Regions from separate parts of the Xanthomonas sp. WHRI 1810A genome, predicted to be linked through region 1. Evidence: predicted binding sites of a transcription regulator. Region 1 holds the regulator's gene; each other region holds the start of a gene.
The links. The regulator FliA, encoded in region 1, starts transcription of late flagellar genes. The targets are predictions, from matches to a motif close to TAAAGTTTNNCNNNCNNNGGCCGATAA.
Positions count from the first base shown of each region.

Region 2: ABQX22_RS06540 (methyl-accepting chemotaxis protein) is a predicted target of FliA. The motif match lies at 3,327-3,353, and genes of this name have one in related genera.
Region 3: ABQX22_RS03995 (methyl-accepting chemotaxis protein) is a predicted target of FliA. The motif match lies at 2,072-2,098, and genes of this name have one in related genera.

Region 1 is NZ_JBEGED010000005.1:136,072-143,346, reverse strand. Features, by position in the region: gene flhA (flagellar biosynthesis protein FlhA) at 1-1,840, shown strand, start outside; gene flhF (flagellar biosynthesis protein FlhF) at 1,852-3,207, shown strand; gene fleN (flagellar synthesis regulator FleN) at 3,326-4,159, shown strand; gene fliA (RNA polymerase sigma factor FliA) at 4,156-4,896, shown strand; gene cheY (chemotaxis response regulator CheY) at 5,048-5,434, shown strand; gene ABQX22_RS09925 (protein phosphatase CheZ) at 5,475-6,242, shown strand; gene ABQX22_RS09920 (chemotaxis protein CheA) at 6,367-7,275, shown strand, end outside.
Region 2 is NZ_JBEGED010000003.1:102,627-109,901, forward strand. Features, by position in the region: gene alaC (alanine transaminase) at 1-308, opposite strand, end outside; gene ABQX22_RS06520 (TraX family protein) at 517-1,275, opposite strand; gene ABQX22_RS06525 (threonine aldolase family protein) at 1,390-2,430, shown strand; gene ABQX22_RS06530 (cell division protein ZapA) at 2,540-2,821, opposite strand; gene ABQX22_RS06535 (hypothetical protein) at 2,839-3,072, opposite strand; gene ABQX22_RS06540 (methyl-accepting chemotaxis protein) at 3,419-5,044, shown strand; gene ABQX22_RS06545 (DUF4399 domain-containing protein) at 5,123-5,575, opposite strand; gene ABQX22_RS06550 (2OG-Fe(II) oxygenase) at 5,810-6,439, opposite strand; gene ABQX22_RS06555 (DUF2059 domain-containing protein) at 6,643-7,275, shown strand, end outside.
Region 3 is NZ_JBEGED010000002.1:150,697-157,971, reverse strand. Features, by position in the region: gene ABQX22_RS04000 (NUDIX hydrolase) at 1-177, shown strand, start outside; gene ABQX22_RS03995 (methyl-accepting chemotaxis protein) at 377-2,017, opposite strand; gene ABQX22_RS03990 (hypothetical protein) at 2,167-2,412, opposite strand; gene ABQX22_RS03985 (ABC-F family ATPase) at 2,825-4,414, shown strand; gene ABQX22_RS03980 (MFS transporter) at 4,583-5,797, shown strand; gene ABQX22_RS03975 (endonuclease/exonuclease/phosphatase family protein) at 5,889-6,689, shown strand; gene ABQX22_RS03970 (OprD family porin) at 6,753-7,275, opposite strand, start outside.

The sequences.
Region 1 (7,275 bases):
GCTTCACGGCCAGGACGGTCACGCCGCCGCTGGTAAGGTGATCCAGGCCTTCGGTGAGGTGGTGATCGGCGGTAACTACGTGGTCGGTATCGTAGTGTTTGCGATCCTGATGATCATCAACTTCGTGGTGGTGACCAAAGGTGCCGGCCGGATCTCCGAGGTGAGCGCGCGGTTCACCCTCGACGCGATGCCCGGCAAGCAGATGGCCATCGACGCCGACCTCAACGCCGGTCTGATTGATCAACCGCAAGCCAAGGCCCGTCGCCTTGAAGTCGCCCAGGAAGCCGAGTTCTACGGTTCCATGGACGGCGCCAGCAAATTCGTGCGCGGTGACGCCATCGCCGGTTTGCTGATCCTCTTTATCAACCTGATCGGCGGCATGCTGGTCGGTATCTTCCAGCACAACATGACTTTTGCCGACGCCGGCAAGGTCTACGCGCTGCTGACCATCGGTGACGGTTTGGTGGCGCAGTTGCCGTCCCTGCTGTTGTCCACCGCTGCCGCCATCATGGTGACCCGTGCGTCGGGTTCCGAAGACATGGGCAAGCTGATCAATCGCCAGATGTTCAGCACGCCCAAGGCGCTGGCAGTGTCGGCGGGCATCATGATCGTCATGGGCCTGGTGCCCGGCATGCCGCACTTCTCGTTCATCAGCCTCGGGCTCTTGGCGGCCGGTGGCGCGTACCTGCTCTGGAAAAAACAGGATCAGGTCAAGGTCATGGCGTTGCAGGAGGTCAAGCGTCAACAGGAGCTGCTGCCGTCGCCGACCCGCTCGCAGGAATCCAAGGAGCTGGGCTGGGATGACGTGACCCCCATCGACATGATCGGCCTGGAAGTGGGCTACCGCCTGATTCCGCTGGTGGACCGCAATCAAGGCGGTCAACTGCTGGCGCGGATCAAGGGCGTGCGCAAGAAGCTGTCTCAGGAACTGGGCTTTCTGATGCCCACTGTCCATATTCGCGACAACCTCGACCTGGCGCCCAGCGCCTACCGCCTGACGCTGATGGGCGTGACCCTGGCCGAAGCCGAGATTTACCCGGACCGCGAACTGGCGATCAACCCCGGCCAAGTGTTCGGCAGCCTCAATGGCATCAACGCCAAAGACCCGGCGTTCGGCCTGGAAGCGGTGTGGATCGAAATCAGCCAGCGAGCGCAAGCGCAATCCCTCGGCTATACCGTGGTAGATGCCAGCACGGTGGTTGCCACTCACTTGAACCAGATCTTGTACAAGCACTCCCATGAATTGATCGGGCATGAAGAAGTGCAGCAGTTGATGCAATTGCTGGCCAAGGGCTCGCCCAAGCTGGCTGAAGAGCTGGTTCCGGGCATTCTGTCGCTGTCGGCGCTGCTCAAGGTGTTGCAGGCGTTGCTGGCCGAGCAGGTGCCGGTGCGCGACATCCGCAGCATCGCCGAAGCCATCGCCAACAACGCTGCGCGGAGTCAAGATACCGCCGCGCTGGTGGCGGCCGTACGGGTCGGTTTGTCCCGAGCAATCGTGCAAAGCATTGTGGGCATTGAGCCGGAGCTGCCAGTTATCACGCTGGAGCCAAGGTTGGAACAGATATTGCTCAATAGTCTGCAGAAGGCCGGTCAGGGTCAGGAAGAAGGCGTTTTGCTGGAACCGAGCATGGCGGAAAAGCTGCAGCGTTCGTTGATCGACGCAGCGCAGCGCCAGGAGATGCAGGGCCAGCCGGTTATTTTGTTGGTTGCAGGCCCGGTTCGCGCCATGTTGTCCCGCTTTGGACGCCTGGCTGTACCGAACATGCATGTATTGGCGTATCAGGAAATTCCTGACAACAAGCAAGTCACCATCGTAGCGACTGTCGGGCCGAACGGCTGAGGTAGTGAGTCATGCAAGTTAAGCGTTTTTTCGCCGCCGATATGCGACAAGCCATGAAACTGGTTCGTGATGAATTGGGCGCCGAAGCGGCCATCATCGGGAACCGGCGGATTGCCGGTGGCGTGGAACTGACTGCCGCGCTCGATTACAAACTGTCGGCGCTGGCGCCGCGTGTCCCGAACATCGAACTCGAAGACGAGCTGCGCAAGACCCAGTCGCGCATCGTCTCGGCCCAGGCCGAACTCGGCACCCGTGGCGAACTGGATACCTCGTCGACCAACCGCCAGCTGTTCGCCGGCCTGCCGTTGAGCGACGACGAAAAACACATCGAGCCGACGCTGGATGAACCGTTCCGTCCCTCGGTCCACGCGGCTGTCGCGGCGGACCGTGCAGAGCGTGCAGCGTACGCAGAACCCGCGGGCGGGCAGCGTGCCTTTGAGTCGATGCGCTCCGAATTGAATGGCCTGCGCGAGTTGCTCGAAGTGCAACTCGGCTCTCTAGCCTGGAACCAGCTGCAAGGCAGTCGCCCGGCCCAGGCCAACCTGTGGCGTCGTCTGCAACGCGTCGGCCTGTCGGGCCCGTTGTCCCGCGACCTGCTGGCGATGGTGCCCAACACCGATGACCAACAGCACGCCTGGCGCATGCTGCTGGCGAACCTGGCGCGGATGATCGCGACGCCGGACGAAGAGCCACTGGAAGAGGGCGGTGTGATCGCCATGGTCGGCCCTGCCGGCATGGGCAAAACCACCACGCTGGCCAAGCTGGCGGCCCGGTACGTATTGAAATACGGCGCACAGAACATCGCGCTGGTGAGCATGGACAGTTTCCGGATCGGCGCCCAGGAGCAATTGAAAACCCTGGGCCGGATCCTGAATGTGCCCGTCACCCACGTCGATCCGGGGCAATCCCTGGCTCAGGCGCTGGAACCTTTACTGCGCAAGCGCGTGGTGCTGATCGATACCGCAGGCCTGCAGGCCAGCGATCCAGCCCTGCGTTTGCAACTCGAAAGCCTTGCGGGGCGCGGCATCAAGTCGCGCAACTACCTGGTACTGGCAACCACCAGCCAGAAGCAAGTGCTCTCGGCGGCTTATCACAGCTACAAACGTTGCGGTCTGGCCGGGTGCATCCTGACCAAACTGGATGAAACAGCCAGTCTCGGAGAGGTGTTGAGTTTGGCGATCAGTCATGAATTGCCTGTGGCCTATCTAACCGATGGACCGCGGATCCCGGATGATCTGCATTTGCCGCGTCGGCACCAGTTGGTGAGTCGAGCGGTCAGCGTGCAGATGCAGGAGGAGCCAAGCGAGGAAGCGATGGCGGATATGTTTGCGGATCTTTATCACAGCCCTGGCAAGCGCGTGGGTTAGGTGAAGAATATGACACTGGAATGCACCCACTTCGCTGGTCTGCCAGGCATTGTTCGTACCACGAACGTGCAGCCCGACATGTGGCTTAGGTCTAAGCAAGACAAGGTAAACAATTAACATGGGCAGCATGCATCCCGTACAGGTTATTGCAGTGACCGGTGGCAAAGGTGGCGTAGGCAAGACGAACGTGTCGGTGAACCTTTCACTGGCGCTGGCCGAGCTTGGACGCCGCGTCATGTTGCTGGACGCCGATCTGGGTCTGGCCAACGTCGACGTGCTGCTGGGGCTTACGCCAAAACGCACCCTTGCCGACGTCGTTGAAGGTCGATGCGAGCTGCGCGACGTCCTGCTGCAGGGCCCGGGCGGTATCCGCATCGTGCCGGCGGCGTCCGGCACCCAGAGCATGGTCCACCTGACCCCGGCGCAACACGCAGGGCTGATTCAGGCGTTCAGCGACATCGGCGACAACCTGGACGTGCTGGTGATCGACACCGCTGCCGGGATCGGCGAGTCGGTGGTGAGTTTCGTGCGCGCCGCCCAGGAAGTGCTGCTGGTGGTGTGCGACGAGCCGACCTCGATCACGGACGCCTACGCCCTGATCAAGTTGCTCAACCGCGACTACGGCATGAACCGTTTCCGGGTCCTGGCCAACATGGCACAGAGCCCGCAGGAAGGTCGCAACCTGTTCGCCAAGCTGACCAAGGTCACCGACCGCTTCCTCGACGTCGCCCTGCAGTACGTAGGCGCGGTGCCGTACGACGAATGCGTGCGCAAGGCCGTGCAGAAACAACGCGCGGTGTACGAAGCGTTTCCCCGTTCCAAGTGCTCGCTGGCGTTCAAGGCCATCGCGCAGAAAGTGGACACCTGGCCGCTGCCGGCCAATCCGCGTGGGCATCTCGAATTTTTCGTCGAACGCCTGGTGCATCAGACCAGCGCAGGGCCAGTGTCATGACAGCAAGTGGGTATCGCATGTACAGCAAATCGTCCCGTGATTCCCAGTATGAGCTGATCGAGCGCTATGCGCCCTTGGTCAAGCGGATTGCCTATCACTTGCTGGCGCGTCTGCCAGCCAGCGTGCAGGTCGAAGACTTGATCCAGGCCGGCATGATCGGGCTGCTCGAAGTGTCGACCAAGTACGACTCCACCAAAGGCGCCAGCTTTGAAACCTACGCCGGGATTCGTATCCGTGGCGCGATGCTCGATGAAGTGCGCAAGGGTGACTGGGCGCCTCGCTCGGTGCACCGCAACACGCGCATGGTCAGCGACGCGATTCGTTCAATCGAAGCGAAAACCGGGCGTGACGCTAAAGATCACGAAGTTGCGGCCGAACTCCAATTGAGTCTCGACGATTACTACGGGATTTTGAACGATACCTTGGGCAGCCGGCTGTTCAGTTTCGACGACCTGTTACAGGACGGCGAACATGAAGGGCTGCACGAGGACGGCGCAAGCCAGTCGCTCGAGCCGTCGCGGGATCTGGAAGACGAGCGTTTCCAGAGCGCGTTGGCCGAGGCCATCGCCAATCTGCCAGAGCGTGAACGCCTGGTGTTGGCGCTGTACTACGACGAAGAGCTGAACCTCAAGGAAATCGGTGAGGTCCTGGGTGTCAGCGAATCACGGGTCAGCCAGTTGCACAGCCAGTGCGCCGCGCGTTTGCGAGGGCGTCTGGGAGAATGGCGAGCACGTTGACAGACCCGCAACGCACGTTGCGTGTCGTGTTCTGCCGCATTTATTTGCCAAGCCCGTCGTGGTTTCGTGCAGCCCGGTCAGCGAGCTGTGCCGGTATTGATTGAACGCGCGTCCAGGTGCTGGACGCGTTAAAGACTGCTTGGAGGTCGAATTGGACAAGAACATGAAAATCCTCATCGTTGATGACTTCTCAACGATGCGGCGGATCATAAAAAACCTGTTGCGTGACCTTGGGTTCACCAACACGGCCGAAGCAGATGACGGCATCACCGCCTTGCCGATGTTGCAAAGCGGCTCGTTTGATTTTCTGGTGACCGACTGGAACATGCCGGGCATGTCCGGCATCGACCTGCTGCGTCAGGTGCGTGCCGACGAGCGCCTGCGCAGTCTGCCGGTGTTGATGGTCACCGCTGAAGCCAAGCGTGAGCAGATCATCGAAGCCGCACAGGCCGGTGTCAACGGGTACGTCGTCAAGCCTTTCACAGCGCAAGTACTGAAAGAAAAAATCGAGAAGATATTCGAGCGCGTCAATAGCTGATGTTCGCTGCGAGGGCGCTATGGATTCCAAAGATTCGACAATGGGTGACTTTGAGTCAACCCTGAAGAAACACGCACAGCAGCTGGTCGAAAGCCTTGAAAAAGGCAAGTTCGGCGACGCCGTGCAACTGATCCATGAGCTGAACCAGACCCGGGATCGCGGCCTGTATCAGGAAGTCGGCAAGCTGACGCGTGAGCTGCACAGCGCCATCGTCAACTTCCAGATCGACCCGAGCATGCCCCAGGCCGAAGAGGTCTCTCAGATCACCGACGCGACAGAGCGCTTGTCGTACGTGGTCCGGCTGACCGAGAACGCAGCCAATCGGACCATGGATCTGGTGGAGCAAAGCACCCCGTTGATGAACGGGCTCACCACCGACGCCCAGGCCTTGAGCGCCGACTGGGGCCGCTTCATGCGGCGCGAGATCAGTGCCGAAGAGTTTCGCGACCTGGCCCGCCGTGTCGACACGTTCCTGACCCGCAGCGAGCAGGAGACCCACGAAGTGGCGGGCCACCTGAACAACATTCTGCTGGCCCAGGATTACCAGGACCTCACCGGTCAGGTGATCAAGCGCGTGACGCAGTTGGTGACCGAAGTCGAGAGCAACCTGCTCAAGCTGGTACTCATGGCCAGCCAGGTCGACCGCTTCGCGGGCATCGAACACGACCAGGAAGTCTTCCGTCAGCAAAAAGAACAGGAAAAACTTCACTCCAAGGGTGAAGGTCCGCAGATTCATGCCGATAAACGTGAAGACGTCGTATCCGGTCAGGATGATGTAGACGATCTGCTATCCAGCCTGGGTTTCTAGGTTCTGAGTCAACAGCGGTGGTGAGCCGGCGGCGTGATGTTTGACCGCCCCCGGATCACCCCCACTGACGGCTTAGCCCACGACCTGGATCGGTTGACGGTTAAATTTTAGGAGCACCCCCCCAATGAGCTTCGGCGCCGATGAAGAAATCCTTCAGGATTTTCTGGTTGAGGCCGGCGAGATTCTGGAGCAACTGTCCGAGCAACTGGTCGAGCTGGAAAGCCGCCCGGATGACGCTGACTTGCTCAATGCAATTTTTCGCGGTTTTCACACTGTAAAAGGGGGCGCCGGCTTCCTCCAGCTCAATGAGCTGGTTGAATGCTGCCACATCGCCGAAAACGTCTTCGACATCCTGCGCAAAGGTGAGCGCCGGGTCGATTCCGAGCTCATGGACGTGGTGCTTGAAGCCCTGGACGCGGTCAACGCCATGTTCGGCGAAGTCCGTGAACGCACCGAAGTCACCCCGGCAACGCCGGAGTTACTGGCTGCGCTGGCGCGTCTGGCCGAGCCTGCTGCTGCGGACGAAGTGGCCGTCGCCGCTCCCGTAGCTGCCGAGCCTGTCGCCGACCCGTCGGACGACATCACCGATGACGAATTCGAGCAATTGCTGGATTCGCTCAACGCCGTCAAGGCCCAGGCCGCCGGCGGCAAAGTATCCGCGCCGATCGCCGCGCCGGTTGCCCCTGCGCCGCCCGCTGCCGCACCGGCTGCCAAAGCCAGCGACGACATCACCGACGCCGAATTTGAATCGCTGCTGGATCAACTGCACGGCAAGGGCCAGTTCGCCGTGGATGCGGTGGCAACCCCTGCGCCGCCAGCCCCGGCGGTCAGCACCTCGTCCGATGAAATCACCGACGACGAATTTGAATCGCTGCTGGACCAGTTGCACGGCAAAGGCAGCTTCTCGGTCGATTCTACCGTCACCGACTTGCCAGTTGCTGACGCCCCGGTAGCCCCACCTGCACCTGCCGCCAGCGGTGGCAAACCGTCGGACGAAATCAGCGACAACGAATTCGAAGACCTGCTGGACCAA
Region 2 (7,275 bases), on a different contig from region 1:
ACGATGGCTTCGGTTTCAGGATCGATATCGATCTCGTAGCGTTTCTTGTACCAGCTGGAAATCGCCCGACGCAGACGCGGGATGCCACGCGAAGTCGAGTAGCCGTGCGTGTCCTCACGTTGGGCGACGGTGATCAGTTTTTCGACGATGTGCGGTGGGGTTGGCCCGTCGGGGTTGCCCATGCTCAGGTCGATGATGTCTTCCCCACGACGACGCGCGGCCATTTTCAGCTCGGCGGTGATGTTGAAGACGTAAGGGGGGAGTCGATCGATGCGCGCGAAACGGCGCGGCGAGACAGGATCTGCCATGTGAACCTCTGAAACGTAAGCGCCCGGAACCGTCCGAGCGACGCTGGCCACTGCGGTGGCCTGGGGCGGAAGATAAGGGGCGTGATGGCGGTTTGTCCATATCGATTTTCAGCGGCAACCACACCTGTAGGGGCGCGCTTGCCCGCGATGCGTTTATCCAGACGCCGCATCGTTGGCTGCCACACCGCAATCGCGGGCAAGGGCGCGCCTACAACGCCAGCAGTTCGCGCACTCCCAACAACACCAAAAAATGCAGCGGATAGATCGCATACGCCCAGCGCCGCATCGGCAATACCGCAAACGGCGGCTGCCCCCGCAACAGCGCAATGCCCAACGCTGGCCCCAGCAGGCAGGCAATCAGCGCCCCCACCGAGACCGGATCGCCCCACTGCGTACCCTCAAGAATCTGCCGCCACGCATTGCTGAACAGACACACCACGCCGGGCACGATCGCCAGCCAGAGTGGGCGACGCAGCACCAGCAGGCACGCCAGCGGCAGCAAGACGCCGAAAGCGCTGAACATCAGGTGATCGCTGAACACCAGGGCCACGACCAACGCGGCGCCCCCCAATAGCCGCACCCCCATCGCCCGGCTGGCGCAGCCCTGCGCCACCAGCAACCCCAGCGCGAGGGTCGGCAGGACATTCAGCGTGTAGGCCTCTTCAGCCATGTACAGCCGATAAGGCAACTCGGCAATGCAGGAAAACACCAACAACCAGGCCAGGTATTTCCACTGGACGGAACGAGGCGGCGTCATTGTCGGGAGGGTCGGCGTACTGCGTGCTACGTTCATGGCGATGGCCAGGCAAAACCACGGAAACGCCAGCCGCCCCGGCACGTACAGCCAGTCCGCGTGCCAGCCCACGTAGCGCAGGTGGTCCATGACCATGCTCACCATCGCCAGCCACTTGAGCAGATCCAGCGCCTTGTCACGCACGCCCGCGTTCGGGAATTGAGAGTGAGTCATGTCGCTCCGTTACCCGGTCTGAGGGGTTGCATTGAATGCGCTCGATAACAGGGCATGACCGACACCCCCGTTGTTGGTTAAAGTCGCACCCTATTCGTTTACAGGGAACCGGCCATGACAGACCAAAGCCAGCAGTTTGCCAGCGATAACTATTCGGGCATCTGCCCGGAAGCCTGGGCGGCGATGGAGCAAGCCAACCACGGTCACCAACGCGCCTACGGCGACGACCAATGGACCGCCCGCGCGGCCGATCAATTCCGTCAATTGTTCGAAACCGACTGCGAAGTATTTTTCGCCTTCAACGGCACAGCGGCCAACTCGCTGGCGTTGTCCTCGCTGTGCCAGAGTTATCACAGCGTCATCTGTTCTGAAACCGCCCACGTCGAAACCGACGAATGCGGCGCGCCGGAATTCTTCTCCAACGGCTCCAAACTGCTGACCGCCCGCAGCGAGAACGGCAAGCTGACGCCGGAATCGATTCGTGAGGTCGCACTCAAGCGTCAGGACATTCACTACCCCAAGCCCCGCGTCGTCACCCTCACTCAAGCGACCGAAGTGGGCAGCGTGTACCAGCCCGAAGAACTCAAGGCGATCAGCGCGACCTGCAAGGAGCTGGGCCTGAACCTGCACATGGACGGCGCGCGCTTCGCCAATGCCTGCGCGTACCTGGACTGCTCACCTGCTGAGCTGACCTGGAAATCCTGCATCGACGTGTTGTGCTTTGGCGGGACCAAGAACGGCATGGCAGTCGGCGAAGCGATTCTGTTCTTCAACCACAAACTGGCCGAAGACTTCGACTATCGCTGCAAACAGGCGGGGCAACTGGCGTCGAAGATGCGCTTCCTGTCCGCGCCATGGGTCGGCCTGTTGGAAAACGATGCGTGGCTCAAACATGCTCGGCACGCCAACAGCTGCGCGCAATTGCTGGCTGAATTGGTCAAGGACATTCCCGGCGTGGAATTGATGTTTCCGGTGCAGGCCAACGGCGTGTTCCTGCAACTGTCGGAAGCCGCCATCGCCGCGCTGACCGCCAGGGGCTGGCGCTTCTACACCTTCATTGGTAACGGCGGCGCGCGATTCATGTGCTCGTGGGACACCGAAGAGGCCCGCGTGCGGGAGTTGGCAGCGGATATTCGGTTGGTGATGGGAGGTTGATGGAGAGTCCTGTTGGAGCGAGGCTTGCCCGCGAAGGCGTTGAGTCAGACGACATCAATGTCGACGGATGGACCGATTCGCGGGCAAGCCTCGCTCCAACAAAGATCATTTACGCCTCGCCAATCACCCTGGAAATCACATCAACCGTCGCGCTCACCTGCTGCTGGCAGCGCTCCAGTTCGGCGGTGTGCTGCTGTTTCAACTCGACCTGCCTGGAACACAGATTCAGCGCCGCCAGTACCAGCAGCCGGTCGCCTATCAGGGTCGGGTAATTGCGTTTGGTTTCAGCCAGGGCAGTCTTGAGCATGACCACGGCATCAGCCAGCGCCCTTTCCTGCCCTTCCGGGGCCTTGATCGAGTAGTCGTTGCCCAGAATGGAAACGACGTTCACCCCTTCTTCATTGATGATCATGCGCTGACGGCGCTGGCACTGGCCGCGCGGTCAACCAGCGCCTGAATCCTGCTGGCCGTGGCGCCGTGCTTCTCTTCCTGCTCCATCAGATTCAACTGCAGGGTGTCGTTGTCATCCTTGGCTTTTGCCAACTCGGTGGCGAGTTGTGCGTTTGTGTTTTGCAGGACCTGGTTCTGCTGTACCAGGTCACCGACAAGCTGTTCCAACTGGCTAAGGGATGCTTCCAACATTTTGAATTCTCAAGCAAATTTCAACGGGCGCGTACGATAAAGAAAAGACGCTGCACACGCCATGACCATCGGGGTAGTCCCAAGGCTGCGGCCATTCAACGCCACTTCATCCTTTAGTCACGAAAACGCATAAGGGCCCTGTTGACTGTCTTTTTCGCAGCTTGTTCCTGCTGTTCGTCAGACAGGCGGTCGAGCATCACCCAAACGGACCCGTGACAAAAGCGCACACGTGGTCGATACACCCGAAAGGGGGCTCAAGAGTTTCGCGGCATGTCCGATAGGGAGGGTAATTCTCGAACTTCAATTGCTCTGCCGCACAGAATATGTGCGTCCTTCAGGTACTTACATGTCGCTTCGTAATATCAACATCGCGCCTCGCGCGTTTCTCGGGTTTTCCATCATCGGCTTGCTGATGCTGGTCCTCGGCGTCTTCGCGCTCATGCAAATGAGCAAAATCAACGACGCCACCGATCGCATCGCCCACAACACTGTGCCCAGCATTAAAAGCCTGGACAAGATGACCGAGGCCAGCATCCGCTTGCGTGTGTTGTCGTATCGCCTGCTGCTCAATCGTGAAGAAAGCACCGTACAGAAAACGGTGGACCTGCTGGCCATGCGCAACAAGCAGATCGACGACGCGCAGACCATTTATGTCAAGCTGATCGACGGAGCGACCGAGAAGGCGGCATACGACCAGTACGTCGTGCTGCTGGGCGAATACCGCCAGCTCGAAAGCCAGATGAAGTCCCTGAGCCAGGCCAACAAGCTTGATGAACTGGCGGCCTTGCTCAACGTTGGCCTGCAGAACAACTCGGAACAGATGAACACCGTGCTGGCCAAACTGGTGGAGCTCAACACTCAACAGATGAACGACGCGAATAAAGCCGCAGCCGATGATTACTCCAGCGCCTTCACCATGGTGGTGTCATTGCTAATCATCGCGACCATCCTGACCATGCTGTTTGCCTGGTTGCTGACCAACAGCATCACCCGGCCTATCTCCGCCGCGCTCGACGCCGCCGAGGGTATTGCCGAAGGCGATCTGACGCACACCATCAAGGTCGACGGCACCGATGAAGCCGGCCGCCTGCTGGGCGCGATGCTCAAGATGCAGTCCAAACTGCGTGACACCCTGCAACGTATTTCCGGCTCCGCGACCCAACTGGCGTCGGCCGCCGAAGAGCTGAACGCCGTAACCGACGAAAGCGCGCGCGGTCTGTCGCAACAGAACAACGAGATCGAGCAGGCGGCCACGGCTGTCAACGAAATGACCAGCGCCGTGGAAGAAGTTGCGCGCAACGCGGTCAGCACCTCCGAAGCGTCGAAAAACGCCACCTCGTCCGCCAGCGATGGCCGTGACCTGGTGCAAGAAACCGTCAGTGCCATCGAACGCATGACGGGCGATGTGCAGAGCACCGCGACCCTGATCGGCAATCTGGCTGACGAGTCCCGTGACATCGGCAAGGTGCTGGACGTGATTCGCGGCCTGGCCGACCAGACCAACCTGCTGGCGCTCAACGCGGCCATTGAAGCGGCGCGTGCCGGTGAAGCGGGTCGTGGTTTTGCGGTGGTGGCTGATGAGGTCCGGGCCCTGGCCCATCGCACTCAGCAGTCGACCAGCGAAATCGAACGCATGATCGGCAGCATTCAGGGCGGCACCGAACAGGCCGTCAACTCAATGCGCAGCAGCACTGAGCGCGCCGAGTCGACGCTGAACATCGCCAAAGGCGCTGGCCTGGCGCTGGACACCATTAACGTGGCAGTGGTGGAAATCAACGAGCGCAACCTGGTGATCGCCAGTGCTGCCGAAGAGCAGGCTCAGGTCGCTCGGGAAGTGGATCGCAACCTGGTGAACATCCGTGACCTGTCCGCGCAATCGGCGACCGGCGCCAATCAGACAACCGCCGCGAGCAACGAACTGTCGCGCCTGGCGGTAGATTTGACCGGTATGGTGGCGCGCTTCCGCTTGTAAGATCTGAAGCAACAGGAGGCCGCCTTGTGCGGCCTCTTTGCGTTTGAGTCCGGTGCCGCGATGGACCGGGGGGCGGTGTTACTTCACGGTCACGGTGATCTTCTGTGATTCCACCGGCGGGTTCAGCGGTATGTGGTTCTTGTCGCCAACCAGCAACTGCAGCGTGTGGCGCCCCGGCGCGAGGGTCAGTTCCGTTTCGGTCTGGCCTTTGCCGAAGTGGCGGATGTTGTCCGTGGTCGGCAGCGGCGCATCCATGGACGGCTGGTCTTTCACGTCAATCAGCAGGTGGTGATGACCGGTGTCCGGCATGTCGACACCGGCTGGCGCTATGCCCATGCCCTTGAGGCCGAATTGCACTTTGAAGGTGCCGTTGAGGGTCGCGCCATCCTTGGGCGAGATGATGTAGACCTCTGCACCCGCAGGAGACGCCGTGAGCGGCACGTCGGCTGCCTGAGTCGTGAACGCAGCGCCGAGCAAAGCGGAACCAAGTAGCAGGCCGGCAATGGCAGGTCTTGCGAGTAAGGTTTTCATGGGTTCTCCAGGTGGGGTTGTGTGCGTGGGGGCACCTTCACCTTAGCCGGTCCTGCAGACGTGTTTCTGAAAAAGGTTTCATGTTTGGGGGATGACAGCTTGTTCGTCGCCCTGATGCCAACGTCGGCCAACACCCCTGGTCCCTGTAGGAGCGAACTTGTTCGCAAAGCGCCGTATCAGCCGATACATCGTTTCGCCAACAAGTTGGCTCCTACAGACGCGGCGCCTGGGTGATCACAGCTCGAACGGCTCACTGCTCCGTCGCCGAAACCACCCGGTCAACGACAATCGGTCACGAGTCGAGGGGAGTACTTCGTGGGGAATGTCACCGGAAAGGAACACCACCAGACAGCCGGCGACAGGCTCAACCTCGTGCTCCACGCCGCCCTCAAGGTACATCCGCAGATGCCCGCCATGCTCGGGCTGCCAAGCGTCGTTCAAATACAGCACCGCCGACAGCATGCGTTTATCGTCGTCCCGAAAACGATCGACATGCTTGCGGTAAAACGCGCCGGGCGGGTACAACGCAAAATGGCTTTCGTAGTCTTCCAGCCCCAGGAAGAGCCCACGATTGAGCGCTTGGCGCAGGCTGTCCATGATGCCCAGATACTGATCGCAAGGTTCGGCCTGCCCCGGTTCCAGCCACTGGATGCGATCGCCGCGAATGCCCTCGCGCACCTCTTGCAACACGCCCCGCCCCACCGACGCCGGCGCAAGCTCACCTTCAGCGGCGCGCTGGCGGCATTCGAGCGCCAGTTTCCGGGTCAGGGGTTCGGGCAGGAAGATGTTTTGCCGCGACCAGCCGCGTTCGGCCACGTCATCGACAATTCGCAACAGCAGCGGGTGATCCGGGGGTATGTGCATGGGCGGCATAGTATCCATACGCCGGTCAATGCGACAGGGTGGCGCACGGTGCCTGGATGAAATAAGTCACGGTCAGGAATCGGCCACGGCGTTTTCGACGAAGGAACGTCGAACACATGGGTTTTCATGGGGTCTGGGCAACTGTTAACTCGACAAATCCCCGCCGTGCCACTGAGAATAGCGGCCTGTCGACAGGAGTCTCTATGCGCCGTTTGTTTTTCTTGCTGCTGATGTTCTGCACCCTGCCCGCGTGGGCAGATAGCCATGACCAGTTGTACAAGGTTGCGGGCTGGCCAGAACAACGCGCGCATTTTAACGACGCCCTTAAAGCCGCCCAGTTGCGCTACAAAAACAGCCTCCCCCCTGCGGTGTTCGAGGCGTTGCTCAGCAACAGCAACCAGCGGTTCGGTCCGCAAGCGATGGATCAACGGGCCGAGCAGACATTGCGTCAGACCCTGCAGGATCCCAACCCCGCGCTGCAGTTTTTCCAGTCGCCTCTGGGCCGCAAGATCGTCAACGCCGAACTGACCGCCACCCGCGCCGATCAGCTGGCGAAAAATGCCCAGGGCCTGCCGAAGATGCAGGTCAGCGACAGCCGCCAGTTGCTCATCGGCCACCTGTCCCAAGCCCTGCCAGCCAAAGAGGCGGGCGCCGAAGTCAGCCTGGCCATCGCCGGTGTCGCCGCCGACAGCCTGAGCTCGATGATTCCGGGGTTGATGGGCATAGGCGGCGGTCAGGCCCAAGGTATGCTCGACAGCCAACGCGAGCGGCTGATGGCGCAGATCGCCAACGACATGAACAACACGCTGCTGTACGTCTACCGCGACCTCACCGAC
Region 3 (7,275 bases), on a different contig from region 1:
AACAACGTGCTGCACCATGTGTTCGAGGTTTCGGTGAACCCAATCGCCAGCCCGACGCCGAAAAACGAAATCGCCGACTGCCGCTGGTTTACCGCCAAACAACTGGGTAACAGCCCCAATGTGAACCCTGCCGCCAAGTCCATCGTGAAAGCTTTTCTGAATACGGCGATTGTGTAACCGAATTCACACAACTTTCACATTGGCTCCGTTATCGTTCACTGGCTCCTCCAAGAAACACTTAAAAGCCCGCTTTCCCCCATCGCGGGCTTTTTCTTGCCTGCGATTTGGCAAAGCGGTCTTCAGCCGTCACTTGGCGTTGCGCATCGAATGGATTCAACGGCGCCTGCTTGAACAGCGAGGCGCCGGTCGTCATCCCCTATAGCCGGAATTGCGCCACCAAGGTATTAAACGACACTGCCAGGCGTGACAGCTCCTGACTGGATGCACTGGTCTGGTTAGCGCCAGCCGCGGTTTGAGTGGAAAGATCCTGAATGTTCACCAGATTGCGATCGACCTCACGCGCCACCTGAGCCTGCTCCTCTGCCGCGCTGGCTATCACCAGGTTTTGCTCGTTGATCTGACTGACGCCCAGACTGATCCGCTCAAGTGCCTGGCCAGCTTCAGTGGCCAGCAACTGAGTATTACGCACAAGCGTCTGGCTTTTGCCCATGGCCTGCACTGCATCGTCGGCCCCGCTACGAACCCGGCTGATCATGGCCTCGATCTCGCCGGTGGAGGTTTGCGTTCGGTGCGCCAACGCACGTACTTCGTCGGCCACCACCGCAAAACCACGCCCTTGCTCCCCGGCACGTGCCGCTTCAATCGCAGCGTTGAGCGCCAGCAGGTTGGTCTGCTCCGCAATCCCGCGGATCACGTCCAGCACCTTGGTAATGTCGTGGATCTGCGCGGCCAGTGTTTCTACCCGCTGTGTGGATTCAGTGATTTCTTCTGTCACTGTGTCGATAGCCGTCACAGCCTGCTGGACTTGTTTTTGGCCTTTCAAGGCGTCTTCAGCAGTCTGGCCGGATATTTGAGAAGTGCTCGCGGCGTTGCGAGCCACCTCTTCCACGGCAGCCGTCATCTCGTTGACCGCTGTGGCCGCTTGTTGGATTTCGTCGTTTTGCCGAACCAGTCCGCGTGTGCTGTCCTCTGTCACTGCGGTTAATTCTTCGGCGGCGGAAGCCAGTTGGTCAGAGGCGTCAGCAATTTGCTGCACGGTGCCTTTGAGGTTGCTCTGCATATCGGACAACGACTGCAACAGTTGTCCTGTTTCATCGGTACCACGCACAAGGATGGGCTGGGTCAGATCGCCTTTGGCGACGCGGCCCGCGCCTTCGACCGACAGGAAAATGGGGCGGGTGATCATGCCAGTGACGATCATGCCAAGCGCAACGGCGAACACCATGGCAATCAGACAGCCTGCGATCAGGATCCAGGTCACTTGCTTGTTCGTGCTATCGCCAACAGCCATGACGTCGACGGCCTGCCGCGTATTGGACGCGATCATGATATTGATTTCAGCCATCAGCTTGGCGTAAACCGGTGTAACAGTGCTTGTGGCGATCAGTCTGGCCTGGACAACATCACCGCTTTTAAGCGCTGCCAGACCCGCATCAATGGCAGAAATATAGGCTGGCCAGTCACGTTCGAAGTCGTCACCCGCTGCTCGTTCGTCTGCTTCCAGCGGAGTGGCGCGGTAGATCTTGAACGCCGTCTGAACCTCGGATTGATTATCGCGATAGGACTGGATGACGGCATTGATATCGTCAGCGCTGGCGTTAGCAACCGTCAGCACAATGGCTTTGAAGAAGTCACGGTTGGTGGCGACGGCACCCACCTTGATGGCATCGGTTTTCTGGATCGACACCAGGTTGTTGGTCACCGTAGCTTGCAACTGGCCATACATTTTGGCGATGCCCGACTGCCCTAACACGGCCACCACAACAGTGATTAACGCGCATAAACCAAAGGCGATCAGCAGTTTTGACTTCAGCTTAAGACGTGTCAGCCAAGACATAGGGGTTACTCATGAGTAGGTCAGAGAGAGTCAGGAAAGTTGTTCCTGAAAACCATGTCGGCGGGGGTTTTGCAAACTTTAGAGGGTGCCGAAGCAGGATAATGCTTAAGCCTGAAAAGCTGATTAGTTCATTCAAAGCGACAGTCCGCCTACCGATCAGCATCCGGTAAGGGGACTATCGCCAGATGAGGCACGTCGCCTGTTTGCGTAGCAGGAATATCCTCCAATGCCTCGTGCAGAGCCTTGAACGCGGTGCGTTGCTTGACGACCGCCTCATTCCAGAGCGGAGAGGCTATCAAGCCCAGGCCCACCAGCTTCATCAATTCGATTGTTGCAGCATCCAGCCTTAAGAGCAGCTCGTGGGTATGAAAACGAATGTCCTCATCAGACTCCATGGTCGGGATTCCAAGTCAATAGAAGGTACTGGTTAGGCTAAGATCAGTTTCACTCATTACAAATAACCGACGACCGGCAGCCTCTTAGTTTGCAGGGCAGCGCCTCTTATCTGCCCGGTTGGGTGTTGCGGTTATGGCGAGAATCGTAAAACCCATAACAAACCTTGTTGACAGGAATCGGCGGTTCCTTCCTGACGTCATGTATCTGAAAGGCAAGCTGTGCAATAATGCCGCCACTGTCCGGCACACTCCCCCAATACCAATAAGCTGCAGCTCCCCTCGCGGGTCGACGCTGCAGCTTATTTTTTGCCTGTCGGGTCCATCGAAAACGCGTGGTGGTTACAGGTCCTGGCCCGACATTTATGGCTGCGACTCAAGGCATCCACCCTCAAGCTGTTGAAAGGTAAGGTAATTGATCTCCACCGCTAACATCACCATGCAATTTGGCGCCAAGCCGCTGTTCGAGAACGTTTCGGTCAAGTTCGGCGGCGGCAACCGTTACGGCCTGATCGGTGCCAACGGTTGCGGCAAGTCTACTTTTATGAAGATCCTTGGCGGCGACCTGGAGCCTTCGGGTGGGCAGGTGATGCTGGAGCCGAACGTGCGTCTGGGTAAGTTGCGCCAGGACCAGTTCGCGTACGAAGATTTCACCGTCATCGACACCGTCATCATGGGCCATGAAGAGCTGTGGAAGGTCAAGGCCGAGCGCGACCGCATCTACTCGCTGCCGGAAATGACCGAAGCCGACGGCATGGCTGTCGCGGAGCTGGAAACCGAGTTCGCCGAGATGGACGGCTACACCGCCGAGTCCCGCGCCGGCGAGCTGTTGCTGGGCCTGGGGATTGGCATCGAGCAGCACAATGGCCCGATGAGCGAAGTGTCGCCGGGCTGGAAACTGCGTGTTCTGCTGGCCCAGGCGCTGTTCTCCGATCCTGAAGTGCTGTTGCTCGACGAACCGACCAACCACCTGGACATCAACACCATCCGCTGGCTGGAAAACATCCTGACCCAGCGTTCGAGCCTGATGATCATCATCTCCCACGACCGTCACTTCCTGAACAGCGTCTGCACGCACATGGCTGACCTGGATTACGGCGAACTGCGTCTGTTCCCGGGCAACTACGACGAATACATGACCGTGGCGACCCAGTCCCGCGAGCAGTTGCTGTCGGACAACGCCAAGAAGAAAGCCCAGATTTCCGAACTGCAGTCGTTCGTCAGCCGCTTCTCGGCCAACGCTTCGAAAGCCAAGCAGGCCACGTCCCGCGCCAAGGCGATCGACAAGATCCAGCTGGCCGAGGTCAAGCCATCCAGCCGGGTGAGCCCGTTCATCCGTTTCGAGCAGACCAAGAAGCTGCACCGTCAGGCGGTCATCGTTGATCGCATGGCCAAAGGTTTCGACGGCAAGACCCTGTTCAAGGACTTCAGCTTCCAGGTTGAAGCCGGCGAGCGCGTCGCGATCATCGGCCCGAACGGCATCGGCAAGACCACGCTGCTGCGCACCCTGGTCAACGAACTGACGCCGGACGCCGGTACCGTCAAGTGGACCGACGCCGCGGAGCTTGGCTACTACGCGCAGGATCACGCTTCGGATTTCGAAGACGAATCCAACCTGTTCGACTGGATGGGTCGCTGGACCCAGGGCGGCGAGCAGGTCGTGCGGGGCACCCTGGGCCGCATGCTGTTCTCCAACGACGACATCCTCAAGTCGGTCAAAGTGATTTCCGGTGGTGAGCAAGGCCGCATGCTGTTCGGCAAGCTGATCCTGCAAAAGCCCAACGTACTGATCATGGACGAACCGACCAACCACCTGGACATGGAATCCATCGAGGCGCTGAACCTGGCGCTGGAGAACTACCCCGGTACGCTGATTTTCGTCAGCCACGACCGTGAGTTCGTGTCGTCCCTGGCCACCCGCATCATCGAGCTGAGCCCAAGCGGCGTGATCGACTTCAGCGGCACTTACGACGATTACCTGCGCAGCCAGGGTGTGGTGTTCTGACAGGCCCGTCCTGATCAGGCATCACCGCTGCAAAGAGCCCCGTCCACGTGTCGGGGCTTTTTTTCGCGCGAATTGCCGCGCGAACGGAGCTAACCGTTAGGGTGCTTTCTTTTATCGCTACCACAAGCGATGATGACCGCACCCCCTCTGCCTGCCAGCGAAGAGCCCATGTCTGCTGCCCTACCCCCGTCGACGCCCGCGGCAAACGCCCACTCCAGGGCGATTACCCTGCAAATCGTTTCCATCGTCATCTACACCTTTATTGCCTTCCTGTGCATCGGGCTGCCGATCGCGGTGATCCCTGGCTACGTGCATGACCAGTTGGGTTTCAGCGCGGTCATCGCGGGCCTGACCATTGGTGCGCAATATTTGGCGACCCTGCTCAGCCGCCCCATCGCCGGCCGGATCTGCGACAACATCGGCACCAAGCGCGCCATCGTCTACGGCCTGAGCGGGATCACCCTGAGCGGCGTGCTGACGATCATCGCCGTGCTGCTGGAGAGCCTGCCGCAGGTGAGCCTGACGGTGTTGATCATCTCCCGACTGTTTCTCGGTGCGTCCCAGGGGCTGATCGGCGTGGGCACCATCAGCTGGTGCATCGGCCAGGTGGGACCGGAGCACATGGCCCGCTCGATCTCCTGGAACGGCATTGCCTCCTACGGCGCCATCGCCATCGGCGCGCCGCTGGGGGTGGTGATGGTCGGCAGCCTGGGCTTTGTTTCCCTGGGTATCGCCTTGACGGTGCTGGCTTGTGGCGCCCTGTTACTGATCCGCAAGAAACCCGCAGTACCGGTGATCCGGGGCGAGCGGCTGCCGTTCTGGTCGGTGTTCGGGCGGATTGCGCCGTTCGGCATCAGCCTGACGCTGGCGTCCATCGGTTACGGCACCCTCACGACCTTCATCACCCTGTTCTACATCAGTCGCGGCTGGGAAGGCGCGGCCTGGTGCCTGACGGTGTTCGGCGTCTGCTTCATCCTGGCGCGGCTGTTGTTCATCAACGCCATCAACCGCTTCGGCGGGTTCCGCTCGGCCATCACCTGCATGGCGGTGGAGACCGTCGGCCTGGTGCTGCTGTGGGTGTCGCCGAGCACCGAATTTGCGCTGTTGGGCGCCGCGTTTGCCGGCTTCGGATTGTCCCTGGTCTACCCCGCCATTGGCGTGGAAGCCATCAAGCAAGTGCCCAACAGCAGCCGTGGCGCCGGCCTGAGTGCGTTTGCGGTGTTTTTCGATCTGGCCCTGGCCATCGCCGGCCCGCTGATGGGCGCCATCGCATTGGGCATGGGCTATGGATGGATCTTCTTTTTCGCCGCGTTGTTGTCGGTGGCGAGCCTGGGGTTGACCGTGGTGCTGTCACGTCGCGCGGGCATCGACACGCGGGTGTAAACCCGCGCCGGTGCAGGCGGCGCCCAGTCAGGCTGAACCCCTGTCGCGCTCGCGGGTCCCAGCTACACAACCCTTGAACAGGAACGTCCGAGTGACACCCGACCCCGCTGGCATTAGCGCCGACTCGCCCGGCATTTCCGATGCCCCTGACGTGCATCGTTTGCGGGTGCTGACCGTCAACACGCACAAGGGCTTCACTGCACTCAACCGTCGTTTCATCCTGCCGGAACTGCGCGAAGCCGTCCGTGCCACCAGCGCTGATCTGGTGTTTTTGCAGGAAGTGCTCGGCGGCCACGACGGGCATGCCACGCGGTATCAGGACTGGCCGAGCATGTCGCAATACGAGTTCCTGGCCGACAGCATGTGGAGCGATTTCGCCTATGGCCAGAATGCGGTCTACCCCGACGGCCACCACGGCAATGCCCTGCTCTCCAAGTACCCGATCATTCGTCATCGCAACCTGGACATTTCCATCACCGGCCCCGAACGCCGCGGGTTGCTGCATTGCGTCTTGCAGGTCCCCGGACACGAAGAAGTGCATGCCATCTGCGTGCACTTGAGCCTGCTGGAAAGCCACCGCCAGTTGCAGCTGGATTTGCTGTGTCAGTTGCTGGACTCGCTGCCGGACCATGCGCCGGTGATCATCGCCGGCGACTTCAACGACTGGCAGCTGCAAGGCAACAAGCGCCTGGGACGGGTCGAGTACCTGCACGAGGTGTTCGAGCGCCATGGCGGGCATCTGGCCAAGACCTACCCCGCGCGCTTTCCGATGCTGCGCCTGGACCGGATTTACCTGCGTAACGCCACCAGCCATGAGCCGCGCATTCTGGGGACGCGCCCGTGGACGCACCTCTCGGACCACCTGCCACTGGCGGTTGAAGTGCACATGTAACGCGCAAAAAAAAAGCCAGACACCGTATATCGGCGTCTGGCTCTTTTTATAACAACCCCCGGCTCAGAAGATATTGATCGGGTAATCGGCAATCAGGCGCAACTCATTGTTGTCCCCTTCAGCCTGATCGGCATTGCCGCGATGGAATGCCTGACGCATACGCAGCGACAGATCCTTGAGCGAACCGGACTGAACCACGTACTTGGCTTCAAGGTTAGTTTCGTGATGTTTGCCATCCTCTCCGTAGCCGTAGGCCCCGTAAGTACTGTTAGATGGCAGATGGCTGCCATCGATATCATCGCCGCTGATATAACGGGCCATGAAACTGAGCCCCGGTACGCCATAACTGGCCATGTTCAAGTCATATCGGGCCTGCCAGGATTTCTCCCCCGGACCGTTAAAGTCAGAATATTGAACCGAGTTCGCCAGGAAGATCGAATCTGCGGTGTCACCGGGGCCGTTAACGCCGAACGCTACATAATCGAAGGGGGTATCGCCGTGAACTTTCTGGAAGGCCAGGGTCACGGTGTGCGCGGTCAGGAACGAATAAGCCGCCGCCAGCGACCAGGTGGTGTTGCTGATATCG